One region of the Rhizobacter sp. P2_G4 genome, then DNA from elsewhere that is predicted to be linked to it. Evidence: predicted binding sites of a transcription regulator. Region 1 holds the regulator's gene; the other holds the start of a gene.
What was found. Region 1 encodes FNR, which switches genes on or off when oxygen is low (the NO sensors DNR and NnrR bind a similar motif). Its sites were predicted from a motif close to TTGATNNNNATCAA; they were not measured.
Positions count from the first base shown of each region.

Region 2: a site for FNR is predicted at 5,053-5,066, ahead of oxc (oxalyl-CoA decarboxylase). Genes of this name have one in related genera too.

Region 1 covers NZ_JBFUFG010000002.1:768,449-783,169, forward strand. Annotated here, with positions in the region: gene AC1DYS_RS10065 (SDR family oxidoreductase) at 1-392, opposite strand, end outside; gene AC1DYS_RS10070 (AraC family transcriptional regulator) at 493-1,389, shown strand; gene fnr (fumarate/nitrate reduction transcriptional regulator Fnr) at 1,458-2,195, opposite strand; gene AC1DYS_RS10080 (YoaK family protein) at 2,315-3,106, opposite strand; gene AC1DYS_RS10085 (RNA polymerase sigma factor) at 3,256-3,849, shown strand; gene AC1DYS_RS10090 (hypothetical protein) at 3,862-4,236, shown strand; gene AC1DYS_RS10095 (4Fe-4S dicluster domain-containing protein) at 4,233-4,547, shown strand; gene AC1DYS_RS10100 (MFS transporter) at 4,544-5,782, shown strand; gene AC1DYS_RS10105 (alpha/beta hydrolase) at 5,894-6,907, opposite strand; gene AC1DYS_RS10110 (MarR family winged helix-turn-helix transcriptional regulator) at 7,068-7,538, opposite strand; gene AC1DYS_RS10115 (NADPH-dependent curcumin/dihydrocurcumin reductase) at 7,633-8,664, opposite strand; gene AC1DYS_RS10120 (MFS transporter) at 8,707-9,939, opposite strand; gene AC1DYS_RS10125 (AraC family transcriptional regulator) at 10,016-11,131, shown strand; gene AC1DYS_RS10130 (putative bifunctional diguanylate cyclase/phosphodiesterase) at 11,050-13,251, opposite strand; gene AC1DYS_RS10135 (ABC transporter substrate-binding protein) at 13,271-14,278, opposite strand; gene AC1DYS_RS10140 (response regulator) at 14,391-14,721, opposite strand, start outside.
Region 2 covers NZ_JBFUFG010000001.1:433,985-448,705, reverse strand. Annotated here, with positions in the region: gene AC1DYS_RS02235 (Bug family tripartite tricarboxylate transporter substrate binding protein) at 214-1,236, shown strand; gene AC1DYS_RS02230 (tripartite tricarboxylate transporter TctB family protein) at 1,336-1,854, shown strand; gene AC1DYS_RS02225 (tripartite tricarboxylate transporter permease) at 1,876-3,405, shown strand; gene AC1DYS_RS02220 (cytidylate kinase family protein) at 3,419-4,252, shown strand; gene AC1DYS_RS02215 (Crp/Fnr family transcriptional regulator) at 4,295-4,903, opposite strand; gene oxc (oxalyl-CoA decarboxylase) at 5,218-6,927, shown strand; gene frc (formyl-CoA transferase) at 6,954-8,225, shown strand; gene AC1DYS_RS02200 (PAS domain-containing protein) at 8,243-8,683, shown strand; gene frc (formyl-CoA transferase) at 8,680-9,927, shown strand; gene AC1DYS_RS02190 (HAD family hydrolase) at 10,110-10,436, shown strand; gene AC1DYS_RS02185 (fumarylacetoacetate hydrolase family protein) at 10,539-11,306, shown strand; gene AC1DYS_RS02180 (2-dehydropantoate 2-reductase) at 11,341-12,351, shown strand; gene AC1DYS_RS02175 (long-chain-fatty-acid--CoA ligase) at 12,580-14,253, shown strand; gene AC1DYS_RS02170 (hypothetical protein) at 14,467-14,721, shown strand, end outside.

The sequences.
Region 1 (14,721 bases):
AGCGTCGCACTGGACGTGACGTTGACGATGACGCCAGCCTTGCGCTGCCGGAACTGGGGGAGCACCGACTGTGTCATGGCCATCGCGCCGAAGGTGTTGGTCTCGAAGAGCTCGCGCACAGTCTCCATCGGCGTGGCCTCGAACGCGCCCAGCAGCCCGATGCCTGCGTTGTTCACCAGCACGTCGATGGGGCCGGCTTCCGCGACTGCGGCTGCAATGCTCTCTGGCTTGGTGACATCGAGCGCAAGCACCCGCAGCCGCTCGCGGCGGGGCAGAACGTCTTCGCGAGGGGTTCGCATGGTGGCGATGACTTGCCAGCCACGATCGAGGAAGAAGCGAGCGGTCGCTAGGCCATAGCCGGACGAGCAGCCAGTGATCAGAACGGTTTTCATGAGAGTCCTTTGTGTCGGTTGTGGAGTGGATGAACGATAGCCCGCGAAAACAGGACTGAATACAATTCAGAGTCCACAATTGATTTGCGAAAGTATCGTCATGGTCGACCCCCTCTCTGAAGTCATCTCGCTCCTGGAGCCCGGCACCGTGCTTTCCAAAGGCATCAGCGGCGCCGGTAAGTGGGCCGTTCGTTACTCCGAGTTCGGCCGGCCGAGCTTCTGCGCAGTTCTTGAAGGCTCTTGCCGCTTGATGGTCGACGGGCACGAACCGCTCACGCTGGAAGCGGGCGATTTCGTGCTGATGCCGGCGACTCCGGGTTTCACGATGTCGGGCTTCGAGCCCGCAAAGCCGAAGAAGATGGACCCGACGCTTTCGCAGTCGCCCACGGAAGAATTGCGCCACGGCACGCAGAGTGGTCCACCGGACGTCCGGCTGCTGGGCGGCTACTTCGTCTTCGGTTCGCCCGATGCCGCGCTGATTGTTTCCTTGTTGCCTCAGCTGGTGCACATCCGCGGCGAGAGGCGGCTTGCAGTGATGGTGCAGCTGGTCGGAGAAGAGGCGCGTGAACAACGTTCCGGGCGTGACCTCGTGCTCGCGCGCCTCGTCGAGGTTCTTCTCATCGAAGCGCTTCGCTCGACGACCGGTGCAGCGGCCTCGCCGGGTCTCTTGCGTGGCTTGGCCGATGCGCGCCTCGCGGTGGCCATACGGCAGATGCACGAGCACCCATCGCGATCGTGGACGATCGAGCAACTTGCGAAAGAGTCTGCCCTCTCACGCTCGGCGTTCTTCAATCGCTTCAACCGCACCGTCGGCATCCCGCCGATGGAGTACCTGCTTGCCTGGCGCATGGCCCTGGCGAAGAGCCTAATCCGGCGCAACGAACACTCGCTCGCCGATGTTGCCGAGCGAGTGGGTTACAGCTCCGCAAGCACCTTCAGTACGGCGTTCAGCCGGCATGTGGGTCAACCGCCGGGGAGCTATGCACGCAGCCACTGAGGTGTGTCTTGAGATGCTTCGCCGTTGCCGAGCTTTGCCCGACAGGAGACTCTCAGCGTCTGAGTCGTTCAGAGTTCGACAGTTGCAGCGCCTTCGCCGGCGAACCGCTGAAGCGCTGCGTGGTCCAGGACCTGGATCTGCCGGTCCTTGACCTGTAATACGCCATCGGTCTGGAACTTGGAGAAGCAGCGGCTCACGGTTTCGAGGCGCAGGCCCAGGTAAGTGCCGATCTCTTCGCGCGTCATGCGCAGCACCAGCGACGAATGCGAGAACCCGCGCGCCTGCAGGCGCTGCGTCAGGTTGAGCAGGAAGGCGGCCACGCGTTCTTCGGCGCGCATGCCGCCCAGCAGCAGCATCACCGTGTGGTCGCGCACGATCTCGCGGCTCATGATGCGGTGGAACTGGCGCTGCAGCTCGGTGAATTCGCGTGAGAGCTCTTCCAGTTTTCCATACGAGATCACGCAGACCTGCGAGTCCTCGAGTGCAACGGCATCACAGGCGTGGGTGTTGTCGCAGATGCCGTCCAGCCCCAGCAGCTCGCCCGCCATCTGAAACCCGGTGACCTGCTCACGGCCGTCTTCGGACATCACGCGGGTCTTAAAGAAGCCTGTGCGCACGGCATACATGGCTTCGAAGCTGTCGCCGCTGCGAAAGAGCGCCTCGCCGCGTGGCACGCTGCGGCGCTGGGTGACCAGGCCGTCCAGCCGTTCCAGGTCGGGTGCCGAGAAGCCGACAGGCAGGCACAGCTCCCTGAGGTTGCAGGTCGAGCAGGCAGCTGGCACTGAGGTGGACTTGATCGGCGTCATGGTGAGGCGGTGTTTGCGGCACGGATCGGCCGACCACGGAATTGTTGTGGCCGGTTCACTGCCCGGGTTTGCGCCAGATCAAGGACGAAACCGCTGTGTCCGCGCTTGGCGGAGAGGAGTCAGCGGCCGCGCAGCCGCGTGCGGAATGCGTTGAGCAGCTGCTGAAGTTCGCTCGAGCGCTGGATGTCTCGGAGCAGCGGCGGGATCGACAGACCCATCAGCAACGCCGCCAGCGGAATCACGAAGACGAAGCCGACGTACTTGAAGCCGAAGGCGCCGACGAGCCCGCCGAGCACGAACATCGCGACCAGCCCGCCGACCGTCTGCATGCGAAGGCGGTTATGCCGCACGGCGGATGGCGTGGCGGCGTTGGCATGGCTMTTCCAGTAGAGCATCTTGCCGAGCTCCATGCCGAGGTCGGTGATGTTGCCGGTCATGTGGGTGGTGCGGGTGCTGCCGCGCGAGGTCTTCGACGCGACGGCGTTCTGCAGCCCCATCATGAAAGACAGCAGCAGCACGGTGAGTGGCACGGCGAACGGCGTGGTCCAGGTAAGGGTGATGGCCCCCATCAGGCCGAACGGGAACATGAGCGCGGCTTCCAGCAGCAGCGGCAGGGCGTAGACGCTGTGAAGGTGGCGCTGGCGCCCCCAGTTCACCATCACGGCGCAGACCGCCGCGCCCGAGAGAAAAGCGACGAGGGCGCCCATGGCGTTCAGAAAAAGCTTGGTGTCTCCCAGCACCAGCCCATCGGCCAGCTGCGAAGCAAAGCCGGTCATGTGCGAGGTGTAGAGGTGCAGGACCAGGAACCCGCCCGCGTTGACGGCGCCAGCGTTGAAGGCCAGCAAGAGCCCCAGCGCGTGATTCGTCGACGGGGCCCGGTGCCTGTGGGTCAGGAGTTGAAGTCTGCGCATGGTGGTGTTTGGAGCAGGTTGTACACCGCTTCCCGCGTCCCGGCCAGGAACGGGCGGTCTGCACAGGCGAGACAACAGACGAATTGCGCAATTTTGCGAAAGCATTCGAGCGCTCACAATATTCCCGCCGCTGAAACGTCTTCAGTGGCATGGACCCGCCGAACCCCGCACTGATGACCCACCGAGGCCCCGACCGAGACAGCGTCATCACGGCGACAGTTCTTCGCGAGCGCTCGAAGCTGGGCAACTTCATCCGGCGCAGCGTGCGCGACCAGACGGACGCCGAAGACATCCTGCAGGACGTCTTTTACGAGTTCGTCGAGGCGTATCGGCTTCCGGAGCCGATCGAGCAGGCGAGCGCATGGCTGTTCCGGGTGGCGCGCAATCGCATCATCGACCGCTTCCGCAAGAAGAAGGAGCAGTCGCTGAGCGACGTGACCGGCGACGCCGATGACGACGACGAGAGCGCCTACCGGCTCGACCTCGCATTGCCGTCGCTCGACGCCGGCCCGGAAGCGCAGTACGCACGGCGGCGGCTGCTGGACGCTTTGCAACAAGCGCTCGACGAACTGCCGCCGGAGCAGCGCGAGGTCTTCGTCGCGCATGAGCTCGAAGGCAGCAGCTTCAAGGAACTGGCTTCGCGCAGCGGCGTGCCGCTCAACACATTGCTCGCACGCAAGCGCTATGCGGTTTTGCAATTGCGCGTGCGTCTTCAAACGGTCTACGACGAACTCGATATCTGAAGGAGAAGAAAGATGGCATCAAAAGCAAGATTCCTGGGCAAGGGCGTGATGGTCCTTGCAGCAGTCGCGGTGTTGGGTGGGTTGGTGATGGTGTTGTGGAACGCGATCGTTCCCGACCTGTTCGCCGGTGCCCGCTCCATCGACTACCTGCATGCGCTCGGCCTGCTGGTTCTGAGTCGCATCTTGTTCGGTGGATTCAAGGGCCACGGCGGATGGCATGGCGGCCACCGCCACTGGCGTCATGCTGGCCCCTGGAGCGCCATGACGCCCGAGGAGCGCGAGCGCTTCGGCCGTGGCAGAGGCTGTTCTCGTGGCTGGGGTGAAGCCCCGAAAGAAGGCCAGAGAGAGGACCAGAGAGAAGCCCCGAAAGAAGGCAGCGCCGAATGAGCGCCGTCCTGGCTCCAGCCGCGGCATGCAAGCAGCCCGCCGGGGTGATCGCACCGATCGTCGACCTGCGGCGCTGTGAAGGTAAAGGCGATTGTGTACGGGTCTGTCCGGAAAACGTCTTCCGCATCGATCGCATTGCCGACGCCGACTACCAGGCGCTCGGCATGTTGCACAAGCTCAAGCAACGGGTGCATGGCATGCAGGTCGCCTACACGCCGAATGCCGAGGCCTGCCGATCGTGCGGGCTGTGCGTCAGCGCGTGCCCCGAGCGCGCCATCACGCTCGGCCGTTTTCAAGCGAGCAAGCCGTGAGCGCTGTCACCACACCTGCGCTCGCGCCGTTCTCGCCGTACCAGAAGACCGTCGTCGGGATGCTGGCGTTCCTGCAGTTCGCCGTCATCCTCGACTTCATGCTGATGGCGCCGATGGGCGCGCTGATCATGCCCGCGCTGGCCATCGAGCCCAGCCAGTTCGGCTTGGTGGTGTCTGCGTATGCGTTCAGCGCGGCCGCATCGGGGCTGCTGACCGCGGGCTTTGCCGACCGCTTCGACCGCAAGCGCCTGCTGCTGATCTTCTACTCCGGCTTCATCGTCGGCACGCTGTGGTGCGGCCTCGCGCAAAGCTTCGAGGCGCTGCTGATGGCACGTGTCGTGACGGGCCTGTTCGGCGGTGTCATCGGCTCCATCGTGCTCGCGATCTCGACCGACCTCTTCCCGGCCAACATGCGCGGCCGCGTGATGGGTTTGATCCAGACGGCGTTCGCCGCGAGCCAGGTGCTGGGCATTCCGCTCGGCCTGTACCTGTCGAACCGGTGGTCGTGGCACATGCCGTTCCTGGCGATGGCGGGGCTCGGTGTGGTGGGCGGGCTGGTGGTGAGCTGGCGCATGCAGCCGGTTGCCGACCACCTGAAGCTGCCGCAGGAGCACAGCCCGTGGGTGCACCTGCTGCGCACGCTGAGCGTCCCGCGCCACCTGCTGGCGTTCGGAACGACGGCGCTGCTGACGATCGGTGGCTTCATGCTGATGCCTTTCAGCAGTGCCTTTGCCGTCAGCAATCTGGGCATCTCACTGCACGACCTGCCGACGGTCTACCTCATCACAGGGCTGTGCACGATCTTCGTCGGGCCGATGATCGGCAAGGCGACCGACGCCTTCGGCAAGTTCCGCGTGTTCGTGCTGGGCACGGTGCTGTCGATGATCATGGTGCTGATCTACACGCACCTGGGTCCGGTGTCGCTGTGGGTGCTGATCGTCGTCAACGCCGTGATGTTCGTCGGGATCTTCTCTCGCATGATCCCGTTCCAGGCGATGGTGTCCTCCGTGCCGCCGAACGTTCAGCGTGGTGCCTTCAATGCGATCAGCGCATCGATCCAGCAACTTGCCGGAGGCGTGGCCTCGGTGATCGCAGGCCACATCGTGGCGCTGGCACCGGACGGAAAGCTGCTGCATTTCGACGTGGTGGGCTACGTGGTCGTGGCCACGTCGCTGGTGGCGTTTTCACTCGTGTGGCGCCTGCAGCGGGAATTGGGCACCGATAACGCGCGCTGAGCTGGGTGCGGTGTAGAGCCGCGCCGTCAATGGCATGGCAGGCGCATCACGACAAATCGTGACGCGCCTGCTTCATGCGCGGCTCAATGCAGCCGTGGGGTCAACGCAAGATCATCGAAGGCGTGCCTTCAACTCTTCGCTCGCCTGGTGCAGCGCCGCGCGAGTGGCGGGCACGCCGCTCAGCACGTTGAGCAAGCCGAAGTCGTGGATCATGCCGTTGTAGCGCGTGGCGACCACGGTGACACCTGCGGCGTCGAGCTTGCGGGCATAGGCTTCGCCTTCATCGCGCAACACGTCTTTCTCGGCGGACTGCACCAGGGCAGGCGGCAGGCCCTTCAGCTGCTCGGTCGTTGCCAGCAACGGCGAGGCGTAGATGTCCTGGCGTTGCTTCGGGTCGGTCGTGTAGGCGTCCCAGAACCACTTCATCATGTTCTTGGTCAGGAAGTGGTCGTTCGCGAATTCGTCGTAAGACGCGTTCTCGAAGTTGGCGTTCGTCACCGGCCAGAACAGCACCTGTGCACGCAGTGCAGGCGCGCCCTTGGCCTTGGCCATCAGCGCCACGACCGCAGCCATGTTGCCGCCCACGCTGTTGCCAGCCACCGCGAGGCGCTTGCCGTCGACGTTGATCTGCGCACCGTTGTCGGCCACCCACTTGGTGGCGGCATAGGCTTCGTTGATGGCCACCGGGTAACGCGATTCGGGCGAGGGCGTGTAGTTCACGAACACGGCGGCCGCACCGGAGTCGACCACCAGGTCACGCACGAAGCGCTCGTGCGTCGGGAAGTCGCCGAGGATCCAGCCGCCGCCGTGAAAGAACATGAACGCAGGCAGCACGCCCTTGGCGCCGACCGGCCGCACGATGGTGAGCTTGATCGGCTTGCCGTCCAAGGTGATGGTCTTCTCGCTCACGTCGGCCGGCGGCAGTTTGGCGCCAGCTTGGGCGCCGACCAGCACGGCACGGGCATCGGCCGGCGAGAGGGCTTCGAGCGGTTTGCCGCCACCCTTGGCCAGCGCTTCCAGGAAGCCTTGCGTGGTTTGCTCGACGCCCGGGCTCCCGGCGGCCAGCGCGGCACCAGCGGCCAGCGAGAGAACGGAGGAGGCGAAGACCTTGCGGATGCGTTTCATATCGGTGCCTTTGAGAAGTGAAAGTGACAGGAAATCGCGTCTTGTGAACTGCGACCGGTGCGCGACGCCGGTCTGCTAAATCGCGTAGATCGTGCGAATAAATCGTGTACGAAGTAATTGGTTTTGAAGCGGGCGCACATGCGCCCGTCATCAGCGAACCTCAGGCGGCGTTCTTGTAGAGCTTCGACCTCATGTCGGTGAGCCGCGAGCGAAGGGTGTCGATCTCATCGGGAGCGCATTCCATCGCAGCAGCCACGCAGGTGGGGATCTCTTGTGCGCGCTGGCGCAGGCACTGGCCCGCAGCAGTGAGTGAGACGATGACCTGCCGTTCGTCAACAGCCGAGCGGTTTCTTGCAATGTGGCCTGCGACCTCAAGGCGCTTGAGCAGCGGGGTGAGGGTGGGTGAATCGAGGAACAGCCGCTCGCCGATTTCGGAGACGGTAAGTTCGTTGCCCTCCCACAGCACGAGCATCACCAGGTACTGGGGGTAGGTCAGCCCCAGGTCCTTCAGCAGACCTCGGTACACCTTGTTCAGGCCGAGCATGGTGGAGTAGAGCGCGAAGCACAGTTGCTGATCCAGGGCGAGCGACTGGGCTGGCTGCGGCGTTGGCGATGACACAGGCTTCTTCATGGGAAGAGAATGTATATCGCACACAATCTAATTGCAAGCTATTTTGTTTGTCGGCTCGTTTCGTGTGATGCCCAGCGTGAAATCGTTGGCGGCTTCAGTCTTCTGCGACACGCACGACGAGCTTGCCGAAGTTGCAGCCTTCAAGCAGGCCGATGAACGCCTCGGGTGCGCGCTCGAGTCCATCGACGCGGTCTTCGCGCAGCTTCACGCGGCCCTCGGCGACCCACTGGCCCATGTCGCGGCGGAAGGCCTCGAAACGATCGGCGTAGTGGTCGAGGATGATGAAGCCCTGCATGCGAATGCGCTTCTGCAGCAGGGTCGCGACCAGCTTCGGCAGCCGGTCGCGGCCTGCTGGTGGTGTGGCGTCGTTGTAGTTCGCGATGAAGCCGCAGACCGGCACGCGCGCATTGAGGTTGAGCAACGGCAACACGGCATCGAACACCGCGCCGCCGACGTTCTCGAAGTACACGTCGATGCCGCCTGGGCAGGCCGCGGCAAGGCGCTCGGCGAACTGCGGATCGCGCCGGTCGATGCAAACGTCGAAGCCCAACTCGTCCACCGCATGACGGCACTTGTCGGCGCCGCCCGCAATGCCGACCACGCGCGCACCTTTGAGCTTGGCCAGTTGCCCCACCACGGAGCCCACTGCGCCGGTGGCCGCTGCCACGACCACGGTTTCGCCGGGTCGCGGCTGGCCGATGTCGAGCAGCCCGACGTAGGCGGTGAAACCCGTCATGCCCAGGCCGCCCAGCGCCAGTGAAGGCTGCGCCATGTCGCCGAGCGACATCAGGTCGCTGCCATCCGACAACGCATAGTCCTGCCAGCCTGCGTTGGCCAGCACGAATTCTCCGACGGCAAACTGCGGGTTTCGCGAGGTGATGACTCGGCTCACCGTGCCGCCCACCATCGTGTTGCCGATCTGTACCGGCTCCGCATATCCAGGCCCCACCTCTTCCATCAGATTGCGCATGTACGGGTCGAGCGAGAGGTACAGCGTGCGCAGCAGCACCTGTCCATCGCCTGGCACCGGCACGGGCTGTGTGTCGAGGCGAAAGTTCTGCGCGGTGGGCAGGCCTTTGGGATGCGAGGCCAAGGTGAGGCGGCGGTTGACAGCGTCAGCGGGCATGGAATCTCCTGGGTACGAATGGCTACGGAAACCGGAGCGCACTTATGCGCGCACCGGCCGCGGGCCGTGCCGCAAGGTGAGCAGCGTGCCGAGCGTGAGCGCAGCCACGGCGAAGCTCGGGCCACCCAGCGCGCCGATGTGGTCGACGAGCAGCCCACCACCGATGGCACCGCTGGCAATCGCGATCTGGAATGCCGCGACCAGCAGGCCGCCCGCGCCTTCGGCCTGGTCAGGCGCGGCACGCACGATCCAGGTCTGGAAGCCGACCGGGAATGCACCGAAGGCGAAGCCCCACAACGGGATTGCCACGGCCGTGACGATCGCCGACTTGCCGCCAATCAACAGCGCGCCCGCCAGCAGGGCAATCAGCACGCCGCCAAAGATGATCGCGTGGCGCTCACTGCGCCCCGCGATCCAGCCGCCTGCGAAGTTGCCGAAGAAGCCGCCGATGCCGTAGCCGAGCAGCACGGCCGAGATGGCACCAACCGACAGGTGCGTGACGTTCTCCATCAGCGGGCGGATGTAGGTGAACCCCGCAAAGTGCCCCGAGATGACGAGCAGCACGGCGAGCAAAGCGACGCGCACCTTGGGTCGCGTCAGCAACTCGGCGAGCACACGCAGGTTCGGGTTGTCGCGCGGCGGCAGAGCCGGCAGCGTGAAGAGCTGGAAGACGAAGGTGAACGCGCTCACCGCACCGGCTGCGATGAAGGCACTGCGCCAACCCCACAGGTCACCCATCCACGCGCCGATAGGCGCAGCGCAGACGGTGGCCACCGACACCCCGGTGAGGATGGCTGACATCGCCCGCGCGAAGAGCTTCTCGGGCACCAGCCGCATGGCAAGCGCGGCAGACATCGACCAGAAGCCGCCCAGCGCCACACCCAGCAAAACCCGTGCGACCAGCAACACCGGCAAGCTGCTGGCGGTGGCCGCGAGCACGTTCGAGAGCACCAGCAATGCGGTCAACGCCAGCATCACGAGCTTGCGGTCGAGCCGGCGCGTGAGCAGCGGCACGGAGGGTGCCGCGACCGCCCCGATCAGCGCGGTGGCGGTGACCGCCTGGCCGGCCGCACCGTCGCTGATGTGGAGGTCGGTCGCCATCGCGGTGAGCAGGCTGGCTGGCAAGAACTCGGCGGTGACCAGTCCGAACACGCCCAGCGCGAGCGAGGCCACGGCGGGCCAGTCCGCGGCGGCGGTGGGCGCCACCGGGGGGAGAGGTGCGCCGGGCAAGGCGTCGGCGCTCGCGTCGAGGCACTCTGTGCAGGTTGAAGACATGGAGAAGGCCGTTGTTGTTGAATGAGCGACCAGCTTAGGGATAAGATTTCGGCGTTTCAATGTCGGAAGAGCCGAAATGCTTGATTATTCGTCCAGCCGCCTGGAAGATTTGGCCAGCGACACCAGCCGCGAGCGCGACCTGCTGACCGAGATCCTGCTGGGCCTGCGGCTCGATGGCGTCGAGTACGGGCGCTGCGTGATGAAGGCGCCCTGGGCCGTGGCCTTCCCGGCCCAGCGCTCGGCACGCTTCCACTTCGTCGCGACCGGGGGCTGCTGGCTACGCACGCAATCCACCGACTGGGTGCAGCTGAACGCCGGCGATGCCGTGCTGTTGCCGCGCGGCAGCTTCCACATCCTGGCGAGTGCGCCCGATGTGCCGGCGGTCGACATCGACTCGCTGGCCCGCGTGGCGGTCTCGGACAACATCTACCTCGTGGACGGACGGGCCGCCGGCGCGGACGCCGTCAGTACCGGCAGCGCCACCGAGGCCACGCAGAACGACGTTCTCTTCTGCGGCGCCCTGCGCTTCAACCTCGACCCGCTTCACCCGCTCGTCACGATGATGCCGGAGGTGATGCGGGCAGGTGAGCTGGCGCAGCGCGACCCCACCGTGCCGGCGCTGCTCGAGGCCATGGAGCGCGAGGTCGCGTTCGACCGCATCGGTGCCTGCGGCATCCTCGCGCGGCTGGCCGACGTGCTGGCGTCCAGCATCATCCGTGCGTGGGTCGAATGCGGCTGCAGCGACTCGACTGGCTGGATCGCCGCCGTGCGCTGCCCGAAGATCGGCAAGGTGATCGCAGCCGTGCACGCCGACCCGGAGCGCGACTGGAGCGTGGCCAGCCTCGCCGAGCTGATGGGCTCCTCGCGCTCCAGTTTTGCCGAGGCCTTCACGCGAACCATGGGCGAGAGCCCGGCCAAATACGTTGCCAAGGTGAAGATGTTCGAAGCGCGGCGCTGGATTGCGAACGACGGCATGCGCATCGCGGTGGCCGCCGACCGGCTCGGCTACGACTCGGAGGCCTCGTTCAGTCGCGCCTTCAAGCGCGTGATCGGTCACCCGCCCAGTGCATCGCGAACGGGCCATTTGCCGGTTCGCGCGCAGGGGGAGTCTTATGTCCCCGTGCCTGCAGCCGCCAGCTCGCTGCGGGGCGCCCGCGCTCGCAGCCACTTCTCGAAGTCGACCGCGGGCTGAGGCTTCGAGTACAGATAGCCCTGCGCCGTGGTGCAGCCGCAGCGCATCAAAAATGCGGCCTGGCTTTCGGTCTCCACGCCTTCGGCCACCACGTCGATCTTCAGTGTTTGGGCCAGGGCGATGATCATCTTCACGATCTCGCCGTCGCTTTCGTCGCGGTCGGCATTCATCACGAAAGACCGGTCGATCTTCAGCACGTCGAGCGGCAGCCGGCGCAGGTAGGCCAGGCTCGAATAGCCGGTGCCGAAGTCGTCCATCGCGACCACCACACCGATCTCGCGCAGCGAGGCAAAGACCCGCGCGCTCTCTTGCGGGTTCGCCATGATCACGCTCTCGGTGAGCTCGACCTCCAGGTCCGAGGGAGAGATGCCGTGCTGCCGCGTCAGTGCACCGACGCGCTCCACCAGGTCTCCCTGCTGCATCTGCCGCGCAGAGATGTTCACCGCGATCTTGATGACGCCCAGGCCTTGCGCCTTCCACGCGGCGGACTGTCGGCAGGCCTCTTCCAGCACCCAGTCGCCCAGCGGAACGATGAGGCCGGTGGCTTCGGCCATCGGAATGAACTCCATGGGCGGCACCAGGCCGCGCACCGGATGGCGCCACCGCACCAGCGCCTCGACGCCGCACGTGGCATTCGAGCCGAGCAAGACCTTCGGTTGGTAGAAGAGCTCCAGCTCGCCACGAGAGAGCGCAAGGCGCAGCTCCGATTCGAGCTGCAGCCGTTGCACCGAGGTGCTCGTCATGCTGGCCTGGAAAAAGCGGAAGGTGCCGCGGCCGGCCGACTTGGCCTCGTACATCGCCATGTCGGCGTACTTCATCAGATCGGCCGCCGTGTTGCCGTCGTGCGGAAAGCAGGCGATGCCGAGCGACACGCCCGAGTGCACCGTCGTTCCAGCAAGCTCCATCGGCTGCGACAGATGCGCGATCACCTTCTGCGCGACGGTTGCGTAGGTCTCGGGAATCGACACGTCGTTGAGCAGCACCACGAACTCGTCGCCACCGATGCGCGCCACGGTGTCGGCCTTTCGCAGGCAGGCCTTGAGGCGCTTCGCGATCTCTTTCAGCAGGGCATCGCCGGCGTCGTGCCCGAGCGAATCGTTGATCGACTTGAATCGGTCGAGGTCGATGAACATGATGCCGCGCTTCTCGTTCTGGCGTGCCGCCACGGCAATGCTCTGCTCCATGCGGTCCAGCAAGAGCGCGCGGTTCGGCAGGCCGGTGAGTGCATCGTGAAAGGCCAGGTGGCGAAGGTCTTCATCCTTGCGCCGCAATGCGTCGATCGTGAGCAGCAACTCATCCTGCGACGCGCGAAGGTCGCCGTTGACCTGGAGGTTTTCTCGCGCAGCCGCCTCCAGCGCCTGGGTGCGCTCCTGCACCTTGTGCTCCAGCTGAAGGTTGAAGGCGGCGAGTTCCTCGCGATGCGTGTCGATGACCTGGTAAGAACGAGCGATCGCCCGGCTCGAATAGATGACGAAGGCGATGCCGCACAAGAGCACGATCACCTGAGGCAACAGCGTCTTGTGGAAGTGATCTCTGAGCGTCGCGATCTCGCTGTCGGCGGCTTTGCGCAGGGCGTCTTTCGTCGCGGCCGCTTGCGCCGAGACGGCCTGGTCATCGATGTAGACGGAGATGAAGCCTTGCGTCTCGCCGCCGGTGATCGAATCGGTTTTCACGACGAAGGGGTGCTTCTCGCGGAATGCCGGTGGCATGGCGTAGTCGACACGGAATTCGCTTTTCCCTTCGCCCTTCCAGATGGCGGCGTAGGGTCGGTTGTTCTTGTCGCTGACCTCAACGGCAGCGATCTCCGAGTAGTCCATGAAGGGCTCGAGCGTCGACGCCATGCCCTCTTTCATCACGTTGAAAGACTGCGAGTTCTCCAGCTGGCGCGCCGCGAGCTTGGCGATGGTGGCCGACATCGACGCCGCACGCTGGTGCAGCCGCCCGGTCTCTTCTTTCGCCTTCTCTTCGGCGTAGACCTGCACGCTGGCCAGCTTGGCTGCCGTGATGCCCTTCAGCAGTTCGCGCTGCGAGAAGTAGAAGAACAGGCCGTACAGCACGAATGCCGCGGCCAGGGCCGTCGATACCCAGTGAACGCGCCGGCCGGTCAGGTTGAGCGTCATCGCAGAGGCCCAACCCAGCTCAGTACTTTCTGGAGGGCAGGGCCGCTGCTGCGTTGTGGGTGGTGAACACCTTGTCCTCCATGTACATCGTGGGTGGGAAGCTGCGCCCGCCCAGCACCTCGACCGCAACCTTGAGCACGATCTTGCCTAGCAGCGGGTTGCACTCGACCAAGGCATTGATCTTCTTCTCGACGAGAAGCTCGAAGCCGCGCTTCACGCCGTCCACGCCGACGATCAGGATGTCTTTACCAGGCTTCAGGCCCAGTTGCTTGTTCTCTTCGATCGCGTCGACCACGCCGAACGCCATGTTGTCGTTGTGCGCGAACACGGCGCAGATGTTGGTTCCTTCGTCCTTCAGGAACTTCTTCATCACGTCCTTGGCCTGGTCGGCGCGCCACATGCCCGGCTTGGAGGCAATGATCTTCATGCCCGGAAACAGGCTCAGCGCGTCGCGAAACCCTTTCCCGCGTTCGATCGAGGGTGCCGCATCCGGCGGGCCCTGGATCTCGACGATGTTGCAGCGGCCTGCGGTCTCCTGGGCCAGCCACGCGCCTGCAGCACGGCCCTCGTAGCGAAAGTCGGAGCCGATCCAGGTCACGAACAAGCCCTTGCTCTGGTTCTCGGGCAGCAAGACCAGCGTGCGGTCGGAAAGCACCACCGGAATCTTCGCCTTCTTGGCCTGCAACAGCACGCCGTCCCAACCATGAATCTCGTTGGCAGACAGGACGATCGCGTCGACCTTCTGGTCGATGAACTCCTGCACCTGGCGCCGCTGCACATCGGTCTTGCCGCCAGCGTCCTTGAATGCGAGCACGATGCCCAGTTCCTTGGCCGCTTCGCGGAACGACTCGGTGTTGGCCTTGCGCCAGTCGCTTTCTGCGGTGTCGCTCTGCGCAAAGCCGATCGTGTAGCTCTTGGCCTGGGCCCAGGCGCAGAAGAACAGCAGCAGCATCAGTGCGAGGAGCTGCTCCAGGCGCAAACGGCCTGGCGCACGGGGAAGGCGGCAGGTCGGTGCGCATGTGGGCATGAGGTACTTCCTTGGCTGGATTCGTGTCTAACTTGTTCCTATCGGCCGGAATGGCGATTCTCTGAAGGGCGCGCTTCTCATGCCTGAGCGAGGCGAAGGGCCATCCCCACCGTCACCACACGGTCGGCGGTATCTGCTTCGAGATGTCGCGCAGCGTGAAGAAGAAGCTGGCGCCCTCGTTCGGGGCCGCCTGGGCCCAGATGCCGCCGTTGTGCCGTTGGACGATGCGCTGCACGATCGAGAGCCCCACGCCGCTGCCCTCGAACAGGTCGGCCCGGTGGTAGCGCTGGAACGGGGCGAACAGGTGCTTGGCGCGTGTCACGTCGAAACCGGCCCCGTTGTCTCGCACGTAGAAGACGGGGCCTTCACCCTCGAGCGTGGTGCAACCCACCTCGATGAGCGCTTGCTCGGTGCCGCGCGTGAACTTGAAGGCGTTCGACAGC
Region 2 (14,721 bases), on a different contig from region 1:
CTTTCTCTGTGCACGCTGGAGGCTCGCCAAGCCTTTGCTGGACCGAGTGATCTTGTTTATTTCGGGTTTAGATTCGTATCAACCCTGATATGGCAATCCCGAAAAGTTGACCGCGATCAAGCTGAATCCACGAGACTCGGTCGCAGCATTGAAACAGCAGATTTCATAACGCTTTTCAAAGCGAATCGCACCCTAGACACACAGGAGACAAACATGATCAAGAGCCTCATTTCGCGCTCGCAGCCCCGAGTGGTTCGCCACTGCCTCGGTGCCTTGCTGGCACTCGCCTTCGCGGCACCCGCCCTGGCCTGGGAGCCGACCAAGCCGGTTGAATTCGTGGTGCCTGCAGGCACGGGCGGCGGCGCCGACCAGATGGCGCGCCTGGTTCAGGGCATCGTCATCAAGCACAAGCTGATGAAGGAGCCGCTGATCGTCGTCAACAAGTCGGGTGGTGCTGGCGCCGAGGGCTTCCTGTCGGTCAAGGAGGCGAAGGGCGATCCACACAAGATCATCATCACGCTGTCGAACCTGTTCACGACGCCGCTCGCCACCGGCGTGCCCTTCAACTGGAAGGACATGACGCCCGTCGCGATGCTGGCGCTCGACCAGTTCGTGCTGTGGACCAACGCCGACGAGCCCTACAAGACGGCCAAGGACTACATCGCTGCGGTGAAGGCGGCCGGCCCGAACAAGTTCAAGATGGCCGGCACCGGCTCCAAGCAGGAAGACCAGATCATCACGGTCGCCATCGAGAAGGCGACCGGCACCAAGTTCATCTACGTGCCCTTCAAGGGCGGCGGCGAGGTGGCGGTGCAGCTGGTGGGCGGCCACGTGAACTCGACGGTCAACAACCCGATCGAGGCGGTGGCGCAATGGCGTGCCGGCAAGCTGCGCGCGCTGTGCGTGTTCGACCACGAGCGCATGCCGTTCAAGGCCAAGGTGACCGACACGCAGTCGTGGAATGACATTCCCACCTGCAAGGAAGCCGGCGTGCCGACCGACTACACCATGCTGCGCGGCATCTTCATGGCACCGGGCGTGACGGCGGAGCAGACGGCGTTCTACGTCGACCTGCTGACCAAGGTGCGCGCCACGCCCGATTGGGCGGAGTACCTCGAGAAGGGCGCCTTCAATCCGACCTTCATGACCGGCGCTCCGTTCGCCAAGTGGCTTGAAGGGGCCGAGGCGACTCACCGCGCCTTGATGACCGAAGCCGGCTTCCTCGCCGCCAAGTAACCGGGTACCGGCGGAGCACAGCAGCCAGCCCCTCGCGACGCGCGCTGGGCTGGCAACGGTGCCGCGCGCGTGTGACCTCACCTTCCTCACAGGAGTCGCATGAACAACGAAGAAAACACCGAGGGCACCGGCGTCGGCGTAGCCACCTGCTACGTCGAAGCCGTGGTGGCGGCGCTGCTGCTGCTGGTCGGCATCGTGGTGATCGTCGAGAGCCGTCGGCTCGGCGCCGGCTGGACGACCGATGGCCCCGGCTCGGGCTACTTCCCCTTCATCATCGGCGTGATCATCACCGTCTCGAGCGGCGGCATGCTGTACCAGTCGCTCATCAGCAAGAACAAGAACACCAAGGTGTTCGTCGACACCGTGCAGATCAAGCGGGTGATGTCCGTCCTGCTGCCGGCCACGGTCTACGTTTTGGCGATCGGCTTTCTCGGCCTGTACGTGGCCTCGGCGATCTACATCGCCTTGTTCATGATCATTCTCGGCAAGTACTCATGGGTGAAGAGCATCGTGGCGGCGCTGGTCGTCAACACGCTGTTCTTCTTCATGTTCGAAGTGTGGTTCAAGGTGCCTTTGTTCAAAGGCTCGCTCGATCCCCTGCGCTTCCTCGGCTACTGACACTCCCGGAGCACACGCGAAATGGAAGAAATCAGCGCCCTGTTGCAGGGCTTCTCTGTGATCCTGACCCCGATGAACATCGGACTGATGTTCGTGGGGATCATCCTGGGCGTGCTGATCGGCGTGCTGCCCGGGCTGGGCGGCGCCAATGGCGTGGCCATCCTGCTGCCGCTCACGTTCACGATGTCGCCCACCTCGGCCATCATCATGCTGTCGTGCATCTACTGGGGTGCGTTGTTCGGCGGGGCGATCACCTCGATCCTGTTCAACATTCCCGGTGAGCCGTGGTCGGTTGCCACCACGTTCGACGGTTACCCGATGGCGCAGAAAGGCCAGGCCGGCGCGGCGCTGACGACGGCCTTCACCTCGTCGTTCGTCGGTGCGCTGGTGGCGGTGATCATGATCACCTTCTTGGCGCCGCTGGTGGCGAAGTTCGCGCTCAAGTTCGGCTCGCCCGAGTTCTTCGCGGTGTACCTGCTGACCTTCTGCAGCTTCGTTGGCATGGGCAAGGGGTCGCCGTTCAAGATCCTGGTATCGATGGCGTTCGGCTTCGCGCTGGCGTCGGTCGGCATGGACACCGTGACCGGCCAGCTGCGGCTGACCTTCGGCCAGCCCGAGCTGATGCGCGGCTTCGACTTCCTGATCGCGGTCATCGGCCTCTTTGGCATTGGCGAGATCCTGTTGTCAATGGAAGAAGGGCTGAAGTTCTCCGGCAAGAGCGCAAAGATCGACCCGAAGGTGGTGCTGCAGACCTGGAAGCAGCTGCCGCAGTACTGGGTCACCTCGCTGCGCAGCTCGCTGATCGGCATCTGGATGGGCATCACCCCGGGCGGTGCCACACCGGCCTCGTTCATGAGCTACGGCTTGGCGAAGAAGATGTCGCGCAAGGGTCCGAAGTTCGGCACCGGCGAGATGGAGGGCGTGATCGCGCCGGAGACCGCGGCGCACGCGGCCGGCACGAGCGCGCTGTTGCCGATGCTGGCGCTCGGCATTCCCGGCTCGCCGACTGCGGCCGTACTGCTGGGCGGCCTGCTGATCTGGGGTTTGCAACCCGGGCCATTGCTGTTCGTCGAACAGAAAGACTTCGTCTGGGGGCTGATCGCCAGCATGTACCTCGGCAACGTGGTCGGCCTCATCGTCGTGCTGAGCACCGTGCCGTTGTTCGCATCGATCCTGCGCATTCCGTTCTCGATCATTGCGCCGGTGATCATCGTCATCTGCGCGATCGGCGCCTACACCGTTCACAACGCGATGCTCGACATCTGGTTCATGCTGGGCTTCGGTGTCGCGGGCTACCTCTTCAAGAAGCTGGACATCCCGTTGGCGCCGCTCGTTCTCGCGCTGGTGCTGGGTGACAAGGCCGAAGACTCGTTCCGGCAGGCGATGCTGGTGTCGCAGGGCGACGTGGGGATCATGTTCTCCAACCCGCTGGTGGGCGGCATCACGACGCTGGCACTGACGCTGCTGTTCTGGCCGCTGATCTCCAAGGGCATTGCGCTGATCAAGCCAGCCAAGCCCGATGAGTTCGCCGCCGAGCGCCCTGTGGACTGACGAAGGAGCTGCCATGCCAGTGATCGCAATGACCCAGGAAATGGGTTCGCTCGCCAAAGACGTTGCACTGCAGCTCGCGCAGACCTTGAACCTCGCGGTCATGCGCCACGAGGTCGTCGACCGGGTGGCCGAGAAGATGAACGTGCCCAAGAGCCTGATCCACCGCCTGCGCGGCGGCAAGGCCGGCGTGGTGGAACGCCTGACCACGGATCAGAGCAGTGTGGCGCTCTACACCGCCGAAGAGCTGTTCGCGCTGGCCGACCGTGGCAACGTTGTCTTGCGCGGCTGGGGCGCGACCTGCCTGCTGCGCCCGGTGCCGCACGTCGTGTGCGTGCGGGTCACGCGCTCGATGAAGAAGCGCGTGGAGTGGCTGATGGAACACCTGGAGACCGACGACGCCGAGTTCGCCGAAGCCGAGATTCGCCGCAGCGACCAGGCGCACAGCTCACGCATGAACGACCTGTACGGCGTGACCTGGGGTGACCCGCGGCTCTACGACCTCGTGCTCAACACCGACCGCATCTCGGTCGAGAGCTGCGTCGAACAGATCGCAACGCTGGTGCGCCGCCCGGAGTTCGCCGAGACGCCGCAATCCAAGGCGCTCTTGGCCAACATGACGCTCGAAGCGCGGATTCAGGTGGCCTTCAAGGACCACGCCGCCACGGACGACATCAGCATCACCGTGAACGCGGACCAAGGCAAGGTCACGCTGCAAGGCATCGTGCTGAACAACGAGGAACGTTCGCAGGCCGAACTCGTGGCGGCCGGTGTGGCCGGTGTGGTGAGCGTGGACAACCAGCTGCGCTTGATGGCGAGCTCGAGACGCTTCGCTTCGGCCAAGTACTGATCCTATCGGCCGAAGCTCAGGCACGCAGGTGATGCAATGACTTCAAACCTTGCTGCGCTTCTTCAGCCGACTCAGGGTTTCGGCCGACAGGTTCAGGTAGGACGCGAGTTCCTTGCTCGGAATGCGGTCGACCAATTCGGGGTGCTTGCGCATGAACCGCTCCAGGCGGCCGGGCGCGTCGAGCAGGTGCAGTGTGATGGTGTGGGCCATGATTTCGCTCATGCCGCGCATAACGTAGTACTCGAACAGCTCCTTGGTCGGAGCGTGGCGGTTCAGGAACGCGATCCACTCCTTCAGCGGCAAGCTGGCCACGCGCGCCTTGGTCACGCAGACGATGCCATACGGTGTGGGCGTGCCCAGGCGCATGGCGGCGTAACTCGTCTCCATGTCACGCTCGTCGGCGAAGCGCAGGATCATTTCCTTGCCCTCCTTGTTGGAGACGACGCGCTTCAAGATGCCGTCGAGGATGAAGTACTGCTCCATCTCGCGCACACCCTGGTGCAGCAGGAACTCACCCTTGTTGCAGTCGACGATGACGAGATGCGGCTCGAGCTCAGCGCGATCTTCTTCGCTCAGACCCTCCAGCGCCACGTTCTGCTTGAGCTGGAGGCTGATGACTTTCCGTTCGGGATGGTTCGCGAGCAAGGTCATGGGGTGGCCATCATTCCGAATAGAGCCGTGTCCTGCGCCGAAGAAACACGAATGACGTTTTTATCGGGATGGGTATCGAACAGCGAAGCTGCTGCAGCGAACGAAACATGGCGCAGAACCGGGTCGCTCGGCAGTCCATTTTTCGAAAATTGACCGCGGTCAATTGGGAGAACAGGGATCGATTTCTATGATACCCCGACGATGCAAGACCCCGTACCCCGGCACCCAGCGGGGCGGCGATATCCACCTTTGGAGGTCGCTGCCGCACGTTGCTGCACGACCCTTGTAGCAGCCAAAACGAAGAGACGTACACCATGACAAACGACACCCAAGCCAGCGAACAGACCGACGGGTTCCACCTGCTCATCGACGCCCTGAAGCTCAACGGCATCGACACGATCTTTGCCCTGCCCGGTATCCCGATCACCGACCTCACGCGCATGTCGCAAGCCGAAGGTCTGCGTGTCATCTCGTTCCGCCATGAGCAGCACGCCGGCAACGCAGCCGCTGCCGCTGGCTTCCTGACCCAGAAGCCGGGCATCTGCATGACGGTGTCTGCACCGGGCTTTCTGAACGGCCTCACCGCGTTGGCCAACGCCACGACCAACTGCTTCCCGATGATCCTCATCAGCGGCTCGAGCGAGCGCGAGATCGTCGACCTGCAGCAAGGCGACTACGAAGAGATGGACCAGCTCGCAATCGCCAAGCCGCTGTGCAAGGCTGCGTTCCGCGTGCTGCATGCCGAAGACATCGGCGTGGGCGTGGCGCGCGCCATCCGCTCCGCGCTGTCGGGCCGCCCGGGTGGCGTGTACCTCGACCTGCCAGCCAAGCTGTTCGCGCAGACCATAGATGCAGCGGCCGGCAAGAAGTCGCTGATCAAGGTGGTGGACCCCGCACCGCGCCAGATCCCGGCCCCCGATTCGGTCCAGCGCGCACTCACGCTACTCAAGGGCGCCAAGCGCCCGCTCATCGTGCTGGGCAAGGGCGCCGCTTACGCGCAGGCCGATGCCGACGTTCGCGCGCTGGTCGAGAAGAGCGGCATTCCTTATCTGCCGATGTCGATGGCCAAGGGCCTGCTGCCCGACACGCACAACCAGTCTGCATCGGCCGCCCGCTCGTACGCGCTGGCCGAGGCCGATGTGGTGATGCTGGTTGGTGCGCGGTTGAACTGGCTGCTGTCGCACGGCAAGGGCAAGACCTGGGGCGAGCCCAACTCGAAGCAATTCATCCAGATCGACATCTCGCCCACCGAGATGGACAGCAACGTGCCGATCGCCGCGCCGCTGGTCGGCGACATCGGCTCGTGCGTTGCCGCGCTGGTGGCGGGCATGGGTTCCAACTGGGCCAAGCCACCGACCGAGTGGACCCAAGGCCTGGCCGAGCGCAAGGACAAGAACCTGTCGAAGATGGCTGCCACGCTGGCGCAGACGCCTTCGCCGATGAACTTCCACAGCGCGCTGAACGTCATCCGCAACGCCGTGAAGGCGCGCCCTGATGCGATCGTCGTCAATGAAGGCGCGAACACGCTCGACTTCGCGCGCAGCATCGTCGACATGTACGAGCCGCGCAAGCGCCTCGACGTGGGCACCTGGGGAATCATGGGCATCGGCATGGGTTTCGCCGTCGCTGCAGCGGTGACCACCGGCAAGCCGGTGATCGCGATCGAAGGCGACAGCGCCTTCGGCTTCAGCGGCATGGAGGTCGAGACCATCTGCCGCTACAACCTGCCGGTTTGCGTGATCGTCTTCAACAACAACGGCATCTACAAGGGCACCGACGTGAACCCACGTGGCGGTGACGTTGCGCCCACCGTGTTCGTCAAGAACGCGCGCTACGAAATGATGATGCAGGCCTTCGGCGGCGTGGGCGTTCTCGCCAACACCACCGAAGAACTGGCGAAGGCGTTGGAGGAGGCAGTGTCGTCCGGCAAGCCGACACTGATCAACGCCGTCATCGATGAAACCGCAGGTACCGAGAGCGGTCGGATCACGAGCCTGAATCCGCAGGCCGCCAAGAAGAAGTAACCCAGTCCACACTTAGGAGCATAGACATGAGCGACCTGCCACTCAAGGGCATCAAGATCATCGATTTCACGCACGTTCAGGCCGGCCCCGCCTGCACACAAATGCTGGCTTGGTTCGGCGCCGACGTCATCAAGCTCGAGCGCCCTGGCGCTGGTGACGTGACACGCAGCCAGCTGCGCGACATCCCGAACGCCGACGCGCTGTACTTCACCATGCTGAACAGCAACAAGCGTTCGCTGACGCTGAACACCAAAGCGGCTGAGGGCAAGGAAGTGCTCGAGAAGCTGATCCGCGAGTCCGACGTGATGGTCGAGAACTTCGGCCCCGGCGCGCTCGACCGCATGGGCTTCACCTGGGAGCGCATCCAGGAACTGAACCCCGGCATGATCCTGGCCTCGGTCAAGGGCTTCTCCGACGGCCACCACTATGAAGACCTGAAGGTCTACGAGAACGTGGCGCAATGCGCCGGCGGCGCGGCGTCCACCACCGGCTGGTGGAAGGGCGAGAACTCGCAGCCGACGATCAGCGCTGCCGCACTGGGCGACAGCAACACCGGCATGCACCTGGCCATCGGCATCCTGACGGCCATCATCGGCCGTCAGAAGACCGGCAAAGGCCAGAAGGTCGCCTGCTCGATGCAGGACGCTGTGCTGAACCTGTGCCGCGTGAAGATGCGCGACCAGCAGCGCCTGGAGAAGGTGGGCTATCTCGAGGAGTACCCGCAGTACCCGCATGAGATGGAAGCGTTCAAGGACCGGGTGACACCCCGTGGTGGCAACGCCGGCGGCGGTGGCCAACCGGGCTGGATCCTGAAGTGCAAGGGCTGGGAGACCGACCCCAACGCCTACATCTACTTCACGGTGCAGGGCCATGCGTGGGAGCCGATCTGTGACGCGCTGGGTAAGCCGGAATGGAAGACCGACCCGGCCTACACCACGGCCAAGGCTCGCCAGCCGCACATCACGAAAATCTTCGACACGATCGAAGACTTCATCAAGGACAAGACCAAGTTCGAAGCGGTCGACATCTTCCGCAAGTTCGACATTCCTTGCGCACCGGTGCTGTCGATGAAAGACCTGCTGCGTGACGAGTCACTGCGCGCGAGCGGCTCGATCGTCGAGGTCGACCACAAGGAGCGCGGCAAGTACTTCACGATCGGCAGCCCGATCAAGTTCTCGGGCTTCAAGCCCGAAGTCGTCGGCTCGCCGCTGCTGGGTGAGCACAGCGATGAAGTGCTCGCCGAACTCGGCTACAGCAAGGAGCAGATCGCCGCGCTGCACCGATCTGAAGTGGTCTGATACCTGGGGAGCTACCTTTGCAAACGAACGTCGATCTCACCCAGCTCGTCGCAGGAGCCGGCGACGCGATCATGGTTTGCGATGCGAAGGGCGCTATCACGTTGTGGAATAAGTCTGCCGAGCGCATCTTCGGATTTACCGAAGCCGAAGCGCTCGGCCAGTCGCTGGACCTCATCATTCCGCAGCGACAGCGCCAACGGCACTGGGACGGTTATCACAAGACGATGGAGACGGCCGTCACCAAATACGGTGCCGATGTTTTGCGCGTGCCCGCCCTGCATAAAGACGGGCACACCTTGTCGATCGCCTTCACGGTGTCGATGATCTTCTCGGCGGACAAGAAAGTCAGCGGCATCGTGGCGATCGTCCGCGACGAAACGACCCGATTTGCCGAGGAACGCGAGCTGCGCAAACGTCTGGTAGAAATGGAGGCCAAGACAACTGGAAGCAAGCAATGAGCAAGGCACTCGACGGCGTTCGTATTCTCGATTTCACCCACGTCCAATCCGGCCCCACCTGTACCCAGCTATTGGCCTGGTTCGGCGCTGACGTGATCAAGGTCGAACGTGCCGGCGAAGGCGATGCCACTCGCGGCCAGTTGCGCGACATTCCCGGTGTGGACAGCCTCTATTTCACGATGCTGAACCACAACAAGCGTTCGATCACGCTCGATACCAAGAAGCCGAAAGGCAAGGAGGTGCTCGACACGCTGATCAAGACCTGCGACGTGCTGGTCGAGAACTTCGCTCCCGGTGCCCTCGACCGCATGGGCATCACCTGGGAGCACATCCAGAAGCTCAACCCCCGCATGATCGTCGCCTCGGTCAAGGGGTTCGGGCCGGGCAAGTATGAAGAGTGCAAGGTCTACGAAAACGTGGCGCAGTGCGCCGGTGGCTCGGCGTCGACCACCGGTTTCGATGACGGCCCGCCCATGGTGACTGGCGCCCAGATCGGCGACAGCGGCACTGGCCTCCACCTCGCGCTGGGCATCGTGGCCGCGCTCTATCAGCGCAACAGCACTGGGCGTGGCCAGAAGGTGCTGGCACCGATGCAAGACGCCGTGCTCAACCTTTGCCGCGTGAAGCTGCGCGACCAGCAGCGGCTGGAGCGCACCGGCACCATGCACGAGTACCCGCAGTACCCCGACGGCACCTTCGGCGAAGCCGTTCCCCGCGCAGGCAATGCATCGGGCGGTGGCCAGCCCGGGTCGATTTTGAAGTGCAAGGGCTGGGAGACCGACCCGAACGCGTACATCTACTTCATCACGCAAGGCGCTGTGTGGCCGGCGGTGTGCAAAGTAATCGGCGAAGAAGGCTGGATCGACGACGAGGCCTATGCCACGCCGGCAGCGCGACTGCTTCACCTGAAGCCCATCTTCGCGCGCATCGAGAAATGGACCATGACCAAGACCAAGTTCGAGGCCATGGAAATCCTGAACAAGTACGACATTCCCTGCGGTCCGATTCTTTCGATGAAAGAGATCGCGGAAGACGAGTCCTTGCGCAATACCGGCACGATCGTCGAGGTCGACCACCCTACGCGGGGCAAGTACCTGACGGTCGGCAACCCGATCAAGATGTCGGACAGCGCCACCGAGGTGACGCGCTCACCGCTGCTGGGAGAGCACACCGAAGAAGTGCTGACGCAGCTGGGTTACAGCGCTGATGACCTCGCCATGCTTCGCGCCGAGCGGGTGATCTGAACTGACACCGGGCGGCGCCGGCCGCCCACCCCTCGGCACGGTCAAAATCAATCCATAACCTCGAGAGAATGGTCTAGATAAAATACTTTAACTATCAATTATGGGTCAACGATCCTACATTTTGTACCTGCCCGCCGATTTTGATTTATCAACCGCGGCAGCCAAGTTCAAAGGAGAAGATCATGGCCCATGGATTGCAAGCTCATTCCGCCCAAGATGAGGAATTGAATGCCTATAACGCGGCATTCTATGAATTGGGTTTTCGATGGCACTGGGACAGCAATACCTATAACGAGCTGTTAAACCACAGCTCGAATACCACTGAGTGCGTTCGGCATTATCTGCAGAGCCGCCAGGCCCATCTTTTGAGAGCTTATGACGCCGATTTTTTGGTCGAAGCCATTCAAGCCAAAAAGGCCTTGCTGGCTAAGAACTGGACAGCACAGACCCCGGGGCGTCGCGCCCAGTTCGACTGGTCCGAAACGCTCGGCGGTGAATTGGGCGTGTGAATTGCAAGGAGTGGATCGGCTCGGCCCACTCAAAGACAATGTTCAACGCCGTCGGGCCCGCTTGTGCAGGGGCCGGCGGGTCCACCAGAGAAGAACCCCACCATGCAGCTCCGCTGGATCCGCTTCGAACACGCCGGCCAAATCAGTTTCGGGACACTCGAGGGCGACAGAGTGCACCAGCGCCGGGGCGACATGTACGGCGCGTCAGAGCCGACGGGCGCCGTCTTCGCACTGAGCGACGTGAAGCTTCTGACGCCCTCCGAGCCGAGCAAGGTCATTGCGATGTGGAACAACTTCCATGCGCTGGGCGCCAAGCTGAATTTGCCCGTGCCCTTGGAGCCGCTGTATCTGCTCAAGTCGCCGAATTCCTTTCTCGCGGCCAACGAAACCATTCGCAAACCGCTGTGTGACGGCAAGGTGGTGTTCGAAGGGGAGCTTGGCATCGTCATCGGCAAGACCTGCACGGCAGTGGCTGAATCGCAGGCGCTGTCGCATGTGTTCGGCTACACCTGTGCCAACGACGTGACGGTGGCCGACATACTCAACCGCGACGCCTCGTTCGCGCAGTGGTCGCGCGCCAAGGGCTTCGACACCTTCTGCCCGATGGGCCCGGTGGTGGCCTCCGGGCTCGACCCCGCGACACTCACCGTGACCACCGTGCTCAACGGCGAGGTCCGCCAGAACTATCCGATCAGCGACATGCGCTTCTCGGTACAACAGTTGGTCAGCCTGATTTCCTTCGACATGACGCTCTACCCGGGCGATGTCATCCTGTGCGGAACATCGATCGGTGTCGGTTCGATGAAACCGGGCAGCGTCATCGAAGTCGAAATCGACGGCGTCGGCAAGCTCAGCAACCGTTTCGGTTAGAGCTCGCACCAGAATTCAACAACTGGAGTTCGACATGAAGATTGCAGTCATAGGCGCTGGCGCCATCGGGGGCTTGGTGGGAGCGAAGCTCGCGCTGGCCGGTGAAGACGTCACGTTCATGGTGCGCGGAGCCAACCTCGATGCCATCCGCAACAACGGCATCAAGCTGATCTCTGCCGAAGGCGACGAGCAGGTGGCGCGCAACGTGAAGGCCACGAACGACTACGCCGCAGCGGGGCCGCAAGACATCGTCGTCCTCGCGATGAAGGCCCATCAGGTCGAAGCGGTTGCGAACGACGTGCCCAAGCTGTTCGGCCCCGAGACCGTGGTGGTGACGATGCAGAACGGCATCCCCTACTGGTACTTCCACAAACACGGTGGCGTGCTCGCGGGCAGCGTCGTGCGCAGCGTCGACCCGAACGGCATCGTCGGCGAGAAGATTCCGGCAGGCCGCGTGATCGGTTGCGTGGTGTACCCCGCGTCCGAACTCATTGCGCCAGGTGTTGTGAAGCACATCGAAGGCGAGCGCTTCCCGGTCGGCGAACTCGACGGGTCGTCGAGCGAGCGCGTCAACCGCGTCTCGGCCTGCCTGACGCAGGCGGGCTTCAAGTCACCGGTGCTCGACAACATCCGCGCCGAGATCTGGCTCAAGCTCTGGGGCAACCTGACCTTCAACCCGATCAGCAGCCTGACGCATTCGACCCTGGTCGACATCTGCCAATACCCTCTGACGCGTGAGCTGGCCTCGGCCATGATGCGCGAGGCGCAGGCGGTGGCCAACAAGCTCGGCATCGAGTTTCGTGTGACGCTCGAGAAGCGCATTGCCGGCGCCGAAAAAGTCGGCAAGCACAAGACCTCGATGCTGCAGGACGTCGAAGCCGGCCGCGCGCCGGAGATCGATGCACTGGTCGGCGCCGTCGTCGAGCTGGCCCGTCTCACCGAGACGCCGACACCGCACATCGACACGGTGTATGCGCTCGTCAAGCTGCTTGCGCAAACCATGGATGCACAAAGCGGACAGGTTCGCCTTGTCGCTGCAAGCTGAGCCAGCGCTCTCGCGTCACACGGTTCGCAAGGCGTATGACGCGTCTGTTCAGCAGCTCAATCTCCGCTCTGACTTCTGAGCAAACTCGGCCCATGAAGGCCAAGGTGTGGTCGTTTTCACGTTTGATGGAAACGCACGACCGTTCGACGCTCGAAACCCCTGATGTGGGTCACGTCAGCTATGCGTCAGAATCTCGCCTTCATGCAAGAGTTGCATTCGGAGCAGAAGATGGAAAAGACATGGCTCAAGCAATACCCCGCGGGCGTGCCTGAGCAGATCGACCCCGATCAATACCAGTCGCTCACAGCACTGATCGAGGAGGCCTTCAAGAAGCACGCAAGCCTGCCCGCCTACAAGTTCATGGGCAAGAGCTTCAGCTTTGCCCTTGTCGACGAGCAGTCGCGGGCCTTCGCGGCCTACCTGCAGTCGCAGGGGCTGGAGAAGGGTGACCGTGTGGCCATCATGATGCCCAACGTGCCGCAGTACCCGATCGCAGTGGCAGGCATCCTGCGCGCCGGCCTGGTGGTGGTGAACGTGAACCCGCTGTACACGCCGCGTGAACTCGAGCACCAGCTGAAGGACTCGGGTTCGAAGGCCATTGTCATCGTCGAGAACTTTGCTGCCACGCTGCAAGCTTGTTATGCCGCGGTGCCGACGAAGAAGATCATCCTCGCCAGCATGGGCGAGATGCTCGGCTTCCCGAAGGGGCTGATCGTCAACTACGTGGTGCGCAAGGTGAAGAAGCTGGTGCCGGCCTTCACCCTGCCCGGCGTCGTGCATTTCAACGACGCGGTGGCGGCCGGCCGCAAGGCGGCCTACCGCGCGCCCGACCTCAAGCCGACCGACATTGCCGTGCTGCAGTACACCGGCGGCACCACGGGTGTGAGCAAGGGCGCGGTGCTCCTGCATCGCAACCTGGTGGCCAACACGCTGCAGAGCGAGGCTTGGTACCAGCCGGCCCTGAAGAAGGTGCCCGCAGGCGAACAGCTGACGACGGTGTGCGCCTTGCCGCTGTATCACATCTTCGGTTTCACCTCGAACATGATGCTGTCGATGCGCACCGGCGGCTGCAACATCCTGATCCCCAACCCGCGTGACATCCCGGCGGTGTTCAAGGACCTGTCGCGTGAGCGCATCCACAGCTTCCCGGCGGTCAACACGCTGTTCAACGCCATGGCGAACCACCCGGGGTTGAACACGGTGGACTGGAGCCACTTGAAGATCTCGGTCGGCGGCGGCATGGCCGTTCAGCAGGCCACCGCCAAGCTGTGGCTCGAGAAGACGGGTTGCCCGATCTGCGAAGGCTATGGCCTGTCGGAGACGTCGCCGTCCGCCACCTGCAACCCGCTCGACAGCGATGCCTTCACGGGCACCATCGGCCTGCCTTTGCCCAGCACCGAGTTGGCCCTTCTCGATGACGACGGCAAGGAAGTGCCCGCCGGCACGCCGGGCGAGATCGCCATCCGCGGCCCGCAGGTGATGGCCGGCTACTGGCAGCGCCCCGACGAGACGGCCAAGTCGATGACGGCCGATGGCTACTTCCGCACCGGCGACATCGGCACCGTGGACGCGCGCGGCTACTTCAAGATCGTCGATCGCAAGAAAGACATGATTTTGGTGAGCGGCTTCAACGTCTACCCGAACGAGATCGAAGACGTGGTGACGCAGATGCCCGGCATCCGCGAATGCGCTGCGGTGGGCGTACCCGACGCCAAGGCCGGCGAGGCGGTGAAGCTGGTGATCGTGCGCAGCAACCCCGCCGTTACCGAAGCCGATGTGAAAGCCTATTGCGAGGCCAACATGACAGGCTACAAGCGGCCCAAGATCATCGAATTCCGCAACGACCTGCCGAAGACGCCGGTTGGCAAGATCCTTCGCCGGGAGCTCCGTGACAAAGCCTGATTCCGCGAACGCGGAAGTGAAATTCCTTCGGCCCCAGATGGAAATCGTGAAAACTTGGCGCCGTGGCGGTTCTAATGTGGAACAACGTTGCACAGAACGGGCCGAAACAAGTCCTGCAGTGCGTAAGCGACGCACACTTGCAAGCGCAACGACGTTGTCATCCACGGGAGCTCGCCGGTGATCTGGTCCAAGACTGATGCGGGAAGAACGGAAATGCAGACGCGTGCGCTCGTCAAAGAGCGCAGCCAACGCAATCTCTTGCTGCTGATTGACGGTATCAAGACCGAAGAGATGCTGTTGGCCAACGTGGCTGGCGTGAAGCCCGAAGACTTCGAGTCTCTCCAGTCGCTGGGGTTGATCGCACCGGTTTCCAGCTCGTCATCGAGCCGGTCCTCCCACTCCTCGGCCTCATCCAGCAGTGCTTCGGCGCCTGCGACTATGCCGCCGGCAGCGGCCGCTGAAGAGCCT